2 regions of the Bradyrhizobium sp. 195 genome follow, and region 2 is predicted to be linked to the other one. Evidence: riboswitches for the same ligand, from Rfam matches in the RefSeq annotation. Region 2 holds a riboswitch; the other holds the start of a gene.
What was found. A riboswitch is a leader RNA that binds a small molecule or an ion and turns the genes downstream of it on or off. The one in region 2 is predicted to bind cobalamin.
Positions count from the first base shown of each region.

Region 1 (4,410 bases), 1.4 Mb from region 2:
TTGCCGAGCACGTCGATCTCGACGCGGTGCTGCGCTTCGCTGCCAACTGGTCGCCGCAGCCGGCGGCGAGTGGCTTCAACGTGGCGCCGCCCGGCCAGCGCATCGCGCTAGCCCGTGATGCCGCATTCTCCTTCGTCTATCCGCATATGCTCGAGGCCTGGCGCGCGGCGGGCGCCGAGATATTGCTGTTCTCGCCGCTGGCCGATGAAACGCCTGACGCGAGCGCCGACATCTGCTGGCTGCCCGGCGGCTATCCCGAGCTTCATGCCGGCAGGATCGCGTCCAATGCACGCTTTCGCAGCGGCCTGCGCGCCTTTGCCGAAACGCGGCCGGTGCATGGCGAATGCGGGGGCTATATGGTGCTGGGAACCGCTTTGACCGACGCGGACGGTATCCGCCATGAGATGACAGGCCTGCTTGGCCTCGAGACGAGCTTTGCCAAACGCCGCATGCATCTGGGCTACCGCCTTGCCGAACTCGCCGCGCCGATACCGGGCCATCAGGCCGGTGCGCGCCTGCGCGGCCACGAATTCCACTATTCGACGATCCTCGCCCAGCCCGACACGCCGCTGGCCGTGGTGCAGGATGCGACCGGCGCGGTCATCGCCGAGACCGGCTCACAGCGCGGACTTGCCACCGGCACGTTCTTTCATCTGATCGCGGAGGACCGGTGAGCGGTTTTGTCTCCTTCATCTCCGCCGGCCCCGGCGATCCCGAACTGCTCACCCTCAAGGGCGCCGCGCGGCTGCGCGAGGCCGACGTCGTGCTCTATGACGATCTTGCCTCAGGCGCGATCCTCGATCTCGCCCGGCCCGGCGCCAATCTCGTCGCAGTCGGGAAGCGGGCCGGGCGACCCTCGACCAAGCAGCACCATGTCAATCGTCTCCTGGTCGACTATGCCGCGACAGGCGTGCGCTTGGTGCGGCTCAAGTCGGGCGATGCCGGTATTTTCGGCCGGCTCGAGGAGGAGCTGGAGACGCTGCGCGAGGCGGGCATCGGCTATGAGATTATCCCCGGCGTGACCTCGGCCTGTGTGGCCGCCGCGCAAGCCGGCATTCCCCTGACCCGTCGTCATACCTCGCGCCGGGTGCAGTTCGTGACCGGGGCTGACGTGACGGGCGAGCTGCCGCCGAATCTGAACTGGGCTGCACTGGCCGATCCTGAAGCGACGACCGTGGTCTATATGGGCCGGCGCACCTTCCCGGCGCTTGCCGCAAAATTGATCGCGCACGGTCTCGCCGCGGATACGCCGGCGCTGTTCGCCGAATCCCTCGGCCGCCCCGACGAGCGGCTGGTCCGCACCACCATTGCCGAGCTTGCCGAGCAGCTTGCCCGCGGCGGCGCCGCCTCGACGGCTGCGGTGATCCTGTTCGGCGCGCTGGCGGGGGATTATCCGTCGTGACGGCCGCGGCCGCCCTTCGCCCCTTGACGCAGGCTCGCCGAAAGGGGCACACAGGAGAGGCATGGTGCTCAACGCGGCGCAAAGCGTCGGAGCATAATCGGGAATGGGGGTGGGCGGACCAAGTTGCGGCGCCCAAAACCCCAGCCGCCCCCGCGACTGTAAGCGGTGAGGGGCTCCGAACCGCCACTGGGCCGAAAGGTTCGGGAAGGCCGGAGATCCCCAGTGAACCGCGAGCCAGGAGACCGGCCCTGCACGTTTTGAGGCCAAGGCCGTCGGGTGTGACGGCAGGAAGGGATTGAGCCATGCATATCGAACCCGGAATCGTGACGGGCGCCAAGCTCGTGTTGAGTTACGCAACCGGCATCGCCGCGGGCGGCGTTGCCTTGAAACTTGCAGCCGAGACCGTGCGCGAGCAGGGCGTCGGCTCGTTCGCGGCGCGAACACTCGCCACAACGGGCCTCGTCTTCACTTTCTTCCAGGTTCTGCCGCACTTCCCGGTCGGCGTCTCCGAAGTGCACTTCATCCTCGGCTCGACGTTGTTCCTGCTGTTCGGCGCGGCGCCTGCGGCCTTCGGCCTCGCGCTCGGCCTGTTGCTCCAGGGCGTGTTGTTTGAGCCGGCCGACATCCCGCAATACGGCATGAACGTCACGACGCTGCTCGTGCCGTTGTTCGCGATCCAGGCGATCGCCTCGCGGATCATTGCCCGTAACACCGCCTATGTCGATTTGAAGTATCGGCAGGCGCTGGCGCTCTCGACGACCTATCAGGCCGGCGTGATCGCCTGGGTGGCGTTCTGGGCGCTCTATGGCTCCGGTTTTGCCATGAGCAACCTCGCTAACATCGCGGCGTTCGCGGCCTCCTATGCGCTGGTCATCGTGATCGAGCCGCTGGCCGATCTCGCCGTGCTGGCGCTGGCGAAGTCGCTGCGTGGCGTCACCGCGCCCGGCCTCGTCACCCCGCGCCTGCATAACGCGGCCTGAGGGGAGCGAAGGGCGGTACGCCGCCCTTCGCGCTCGCGATGCTCACGCTCTCCCTGATAGGCATCGGCTGCGGCGATCCCGACCAGCTCACGCGCGCCGCGATCCGCGCCATCAATGCGGCCGATCTCGTCCTGATCCCGCGCAAGGGAACTGCGAAGTCCGACCTCGCCGATCTCCGGCGGACGATCTGCGCGGACGTGCTCACCAGCGACAAGACTGAAATCGCCGAGTTCGATCTCCCCGTGCGCGACGCCGGTGAAGCGGATTACCGCAAGGGTGTGGACGATTGGCACGATGCAGTCGCCGCGACCTGGTCGCAGACGATCGCAAAACATCTTGCAGGCAAGGGCAAGGTCGCGCTGCTGATCTGGGGCGATCCCTCGCTGTATGATTCCTCGCTGCGCATTGCGCGTCGGCTCAATCCCTTGCCGAAGATTGAAGTCGTGCCCGGTATCACCTCGATCCAGGCGCTGTGCGCGGCGCATGCACTGCCCCTCAATGATATCGGCGAGCCTTTTCTGGTCACGACGGGGCGGCGCTTGCGCGAAGGCGGCTGGCCGCAGGGCGTCGACACCGTGGTTGTGATGCTCGACGGCGACACGGCGTTCCAGTCGCTAGATTCAGCTGGGATTCAAATTTATTGGGGTGCTTATCTCGGCATGCCCGACCAGATCATCATGTCCGGCGAGTTGGCCGAGATCGGCCCGCGCATCGTCGCGGCGCGGCAGGAGGCGCGCGCGCGGCACGGCTGGATCATGGACAGCTACATCCTCAAGCGCGCGCGTTAAGCGAGGCAGCATGCTCCCCGAATGGGTCTACCAAAAGTGCCCCGAGATCTCCGCGATCCATCGCGAGGCGGCAATCGCGCGGCAGGCGCAGCTGACAAAGCCGACCGGTGCGCTCGGCCGGCTCGAGCAGCTTGCGATCGAGCTTGCCGGCCTGCAGGCGACCGAGCAACCGCGCGCCGCGCTTGTGCCGATCATCATCTTCGCCGGCGATCACGGCATCGTCGCGCAGGGTGTCTCGGCCTATCCGCAAGAAGTGACCATCGCGATGATGGCGAATTTTGCCTCCGGCGGCGCCGCCATCTCGGTGCTGGCGCGCGAGCTTGGCTCCAGCCTGGAGGTCGTCGATGCCGGCACGCTGGCAGATGAGACGATGGCGGGCGTCGTCACCGTCAAGCCGCGCAAGGGCACGCGCGATTTCAGCGTCGAGCCTGCGCTCCAACCTGCGGAGCTGGCGTTTGCCTTCGAGGCCGGCCAGCGCGCGGTTGCGCGTGCGGCGACCAATCAGCCCGATCTGCTGATCTTCGGCGAGATGGGGATCGGCAACACCACGACCTCGGCGGCGATCGCGGCGAGCCTGCTTGGCGTGAGTGCCGAGGAAATCGCCGGCAGCGGCACCGGGGTCGATGCGGCCGGCCGCGCACACAAGGCGCGCGTGATCGATGCCGCGATTGCGCTGCATGGCGTTGCGGGTGCGTCGCCCGAAGAAATTCTGTGCGCCGTCGGCGGGCTCGAGATCGCAGCGATCTCAGGCGCGATCATCGCGGCCGCGCAGCGCCGCATCCCCGTGCTGATCGACGGCTTCATCGTGTCGGTGGCAGCGCTCGCCGCAGCACGGCTGAACCCGTCGTGCCAGCCGTTCCAGCTAGCCTCGCATCAATCGGCGGAGCAGGGGCACCGGCTGGTGCTCCGCGCACTGAACGTGCAACCGCTGATCAGCCTCGACCTCAGGCTCGGCGAGGGATCGGGCGCGGCCATCGCGCTGCCGCTGGTGCGCCTCGCCTGCGCGCTCCACAACGGCATGGCAACATTCGCGCAAGCCAACGTGCCTGACAGACCTAGCTGATCCGCTGGTTGACGGACACGACGCGCCAGCCGGCCGCGAGGCGATCGATCCGAGTCAGCGACAGCGGATCGATCACGAAGCGCAAGGCTGCTTGCGGCGTGAGATCTAGCGCGATGCAGAGCGCGGCGCGGATGGTGCCGGAGTGCACGACGAGGGTGGTCGATCCGGCCCCGATCC
Region 1 covers NZ_CP082161.1:3,395,964-3,400,373, forward strand. The annotation lists gene IVB26_RS15560 (cobyrinate a,c-diamide synthase) at 1-674, shown strand, start outside; gene cobA (uroporphyrinogen-III C-methyltransferase) at 671-1,402, shown strand; cobalamin riboswitch at 1,448-1,667, shown strand; gene IVB26_RS15570 (energy-coupling factor ABC transporter permease) at 1,705-2,382, shown strand; gene cobF (precorrin-6A synthase (deacetylating)) at 2,421-3,170, shown strand; gene cobT (nicotinate-nucleotide--dimethylbenzimidazole phosphoribosyltransferase) at 3,181-4,233, shown strand; gene IVB26_RS15585 (histidine phosphatase family protein) at 4,226-4,410, opposite strand, start outside.
Region 1: it holds a riboswitch for cobalamin, as region 2 does, so the genes downstream of both, IVB26_RS15570 (energy-coupling factor ABC transporter permease) here and IVB26_RS22110 (TonB-dependent receptor) in region 2, are expected to answer to the same signal.

Region 2 (4,410 bases):
GGCACGTCATTGCCGGCCCAGGCGCCTTCGCGGAAGACGGCGCGGGTGTAGGCCACGCCGGAGCGCAGCAGCAGAGCGTCGTTGACGCGATAAGACAGGCTGGTCTCCGAGCCGTAGCGGCGGGTCGGATCAAGATTGGTGTTGTAGAACAGGACCGGGTTGAAATGGACCTCGTTGGTGAGGTCCATCAGATAGAGACTGCTCTGCAACTGCAGCCCGCCGCCTTTGATACGCAGACCGCCCTCGATATCCCAAGAGGTCTGGGTCTTGAGCTGGAACGTTTGCGGGATCGCGGCGAAGGTCAGGGGATCGAACGAAGGCCCCGAGGACAGGCGCTCGTCCACGTCGGGCGTGCGGAACGCGCGCGCGGCGCGGCCGAACAGCGAGACCATGTCGTTGAGGCGATGCTCGGCCCCGAGATGCAGCGCATATTGGGTCTCGTTGCTCGTCAGCGGCAGCGCGCCGATGTCGGCGTTGAACGGCGCCGCCGGGTCGAAATTGTCGCGTGCCGCAAGACTGACGGTCTGCACCCGCGCGCCATAGGAGATGTCGGTCGTAGGCGCCACGCCCAATGTGTGCTGAAAATAGCCCGCAACCGTCTGCTGCCTGAGATCGTAATTGTGCCAGGAGGAGAGCCCCTGCCCGGCGCCGCGGTTCTGCTGAAAGCTCGCATCGTAATAGTCGATGCCGGTCAGGAGATGCGACGGCATGCCGAGCAGCAGGCTCTTCACGCTGAGCCGCGGCGTGATCGACCATGTCGTCAGATGGGACTCGACATAGGTCGACGTGAAGAAGGCCGGAACCGGCACCGGGCTGGAGAAGAACGCGCTCTGCTGCTTCTTGTCGCGCACGCCGCCGTCGACGATGAGATCGACGCCGTTGACGAGGGTCTTGGTGAAGCCCGCTGTTGCGCTAAAGCCCTGCTGGTTGGCGAAGTTGAACGGCGTGCTCGTCCCCCGCCGGTTGGCCGCGAGCTCGTCGAGGCCGATCGAGGGATCGACGGTGCGCCCGCCCGGCAATCGCAGCTCCTGATTGTCGCCCGTGACGGTGAGAAAAGCGGTCAGGCCCGGTGTCGAGTAATTGAGATTGCCGACGCCGTTTTGCTGGGAATAGCGATTGTTGTCGCGATAGCCATCGGTCCTGACGGCATTGCCATAGAACGAGGTCGACCACGGACCGGAACTGAGCGAGGTCGAGACGTTGCCGAGCCTGGCGTTGAACGAGCCGAAGCCGGCCTCGATGCGCGCGGTCACCGGCGGTCCGCCGACGCCGTTTTTGGTGACGATGTTGATCACGCCGCCGATGGCGTTGTCACCGTAGAGCACCGCTCCCGAATTGCCGCGCGTGATCTCGATACGCTCGATGGAATTGAGCGGGATGATGGAGAGGTCCACCTGTGCCATGTCGACGTCGTTCAGCCGCCGTCCGTTGACCAGCACCAGCGTGTTGGCGTTGGCAAACGCGCCGAAGCCGCGCAGATCCACGCTGGTCTTCGCGCCGATTTGACCGCCATAGAACGTCGTGATCTGGGCGCCCGGGGTCTGCGTCGCGATGATCTCGGCTAGCGTCTGCGACGGCGAATGCGCGATATCCGCGGCCGTGATGACGGTCGTGGCGGCCCCGACGATACCGCCGTTGCTGGCGACAGCCTCGGAGCCCGAGCCGGATGAGCCGGCGCCATTGCCTGCCGACGCGACATTCACGGTTCCCCGGCGCTTCGTCGGCTCGCCATCACCGATCGCCCTGGCGCGGGTGCGGTTCTGATCGTCGGGCTTGGTCACTTCGATCGGCGGCAGCTGCTCGGCAAGGGCCTGCTGGGCGAAGGCGGGGGATAGATCGAGCGAAGGGAGGGAAACGGACGCGAGCAGGCCGGCGCTGAGGCGCCCGGCGGCAGAGACAAGACGGGACACGGTTGTAGACCTCGGTATGACGTCAGTGGCACGTCACAGCGAACGAGGTTTCACGGCAGAGCAATGGATTGCTCCGGTGAAGCCAATGTCTGTACTCCCCGACCGACATCTTCGCGTGTGACCACGGCTGACGGCAGGTCTCCTGGCTCGCGGGTCGTTACCTTACGTCGCCTTCCCAGGACCGAGATTCCCAGTGGCATAGGACGAAAGATTCACCGCTTACAGTTGCGGGGGCAGCCGTGGCGTTGAGACAAATCCCCCGTTGGGACAATCCCGCACCACATTCCCTTTTGATCTCCGTGAGGAGAACCGTCACCAATCAACTTACGTGTCGTTCCGCCGGGGAGTCAATCGACCGGCGGCTGTTGTCACCGCCGTCAGGTCCGCCCTCGCAAACGCTGGGCCTGGGCCCAGGCAGCAGCGACGTCGCGAGGCGGAACATCGACGCGCTTGATCGGGGTCAATTCGCCGGAGGCCGAGACGATCGCGGTTTCCTCGCGGCGGCAGCGCGTGCAGACAAAGCGGACCTCGTGCGGGGACGCCCACCAGCTCGACCGCTTCACATTGGCCGCCATCGGCCAGGCATCGCAATGCGAGCACGAGACCAGAAATCGACCGGGATCGAGCATACCCATTTCCATCGGACTCCGCGTCCTGCCGCCTCCTTCAATGTTTAACCCAAGTGAATCGTTCCGGTGCCCCAGCACCGCCAGCTCCTGTTCCTTGGAAGCGGATATCTCAGGCTCGCCATTCCCAGCCGCCATAGGCGTCAGGATCTCAGCGCGCGCCCTTGAGGCTGCAAGAGGTCGTGCAGGTGACCGTGGTGCCGCGATCGCACGATTTGCAGGCATTGACGCACTGATTCATGTCGCGGGGGTTGTAGCTGTAGTTCCGCATCGGGCAGGCCGACGTCGAGCCGGTGATGTCCTGCTCCTGATCGCAGGCCGCCGTCATGAGCGCGAATATGATCACGGCAACGAGGCGCATGTGATTGCCCTGTCAAGCATGGCAAATGACACTCGCGAGGCTCGCTGCACTGCGGCGAACCCCGGCCTTCCAGCACGAGCCATCGCTCGCGTGCTTCAAGGATGCGCGCCAAACATTAAGAACGGATTGCAGCCGGCGTCAGGCAGCAGCCTTGGTCGCGATCGCCTGGCGCATGTCCGCCGCCAATTGGCGGTACTGCTCCGAAAGCTTCAGATAGAACTCGCGTTTGGTGCTGTCGGTGGCGAGCTTGGCAATCAGCTCGCATTCGGCGGTGAGCGTCTCGAACCGTTCCAGTCTGTTCTGAAGGTCTGTCATCGGCGTGTCCCCGTCAAACGCCTCAAGGACATCCAACCTAAGCCCGGGAAATAGGTCACGGCGAACATCGTTATCGAGTAGAATCAATTTTTGCGGTGCGGCGGCCTATTTGCTGTCCAGCCGCCAGGCGCCATCCCAGCCGGCGTCCGGCGGGTTGGCTTCGAATTGCGCGATGCGGCCGAGCATGGTGCGCGAGGGGCCGTCACCGGGGACGGCTTCGAGCGCCGCGTTGAAGGCAGCGCGCGCCTCATCGAACCGCCGGGCGCGATAGGCGGCGAGCGCTTCGGCATAGTGCGTGCGCAAGCTGCCCTGTGCGCCGGTGAGTGCACCTGCCCTCGCCATCACCTCGAAGATCGCCTGCGGTGCGCTCTGGCCGGCGACGGCCAAACGATCGATCTCCCGCAGTTCGAGCCGCGATCCGATCGCGTCAGCGGTTGCCTGCGAGATCAGGATGCGGGTGCCGTAGGCCTTGTTGACGGCCTCCAGCCGCGAGGCCAGGTTGACGGCATCGCCCATCACCGTAAAGCTCATCATCAATTCGGAGCCGATGCTGCCGGTCAGGACCTCGCCGGTGGCGATACCGATCCGCAAATCGCACGGCGCGGGCATGGCGCGGATGCCGAGCAGGTCGGGCAGCTGCTTCTGGAGCGCCGGCACCTGGTCGATCATTTCGATGGCGGCAAGGCCCGCGAGCAGCGCCTGCTCGTCCTCCTCGATGAAGGGCGGGCCCCAATAGGACATGATGGCATCGCCGATATACTTGTCGATGATGCCGCGATTGCCCCTGATCGGGCCGGACATGACCGTGAAATAGTGGTTCATCACCCTGACGAGGCCGCGCGGGGTCATGCCCTCGCTCATCGCGGTGAAGCCGCTCATGTCGCAGAACATGATGGTCATGACCCGGCGCTCGCCGTCGATCGCGACCTCCGGCCGATCGATCAGCCCCTGCACCACCTTGGGATCGATGTAGCGGCCGAAGGTCTCGCGGATGCGCTCGTTGTGCCTGAGCTGCTCGGTCATGCGGTTGAAGGCCGCGGCGAGCTCGCCGATCTCGTCCTGCGTCGAGACGGTGATGGTCTTGTCGAAGCGTCCCGCCTCGACCTCGCGGGTGCCGGCGAGCAGCAGCCGCACCGGACGCGTGATGCCGCTGGATACCAGGAGCGCAAAGGCAAATCCGACGATCGCCGCAAGCAAT
Region 2 covers NZ_CP082161.1:4,766,949-4,771,358, forward strand. The annotation lists gene IVB26_RS22110 (TonB-dependent receptor) at 1-1,910, opposite strand, end outside; cobalamin riboswitch at 2,026-2,239, opposite strand; gene IVB26_RS22115 (hypothetical protein) at 2,288-2,539, opposite strand; gene IVB26_RS22120 (hypothetical protein) at 2,688-2,897, opposite strand; gene IVB26_RS22125 (hypothetical protein) at 3,036-3,212, opposite strand; gene IVB26_RS22130 (adenylate/guanylate cyclase domain-containing protein) at 3,318-4,410, opposite strand, start outside.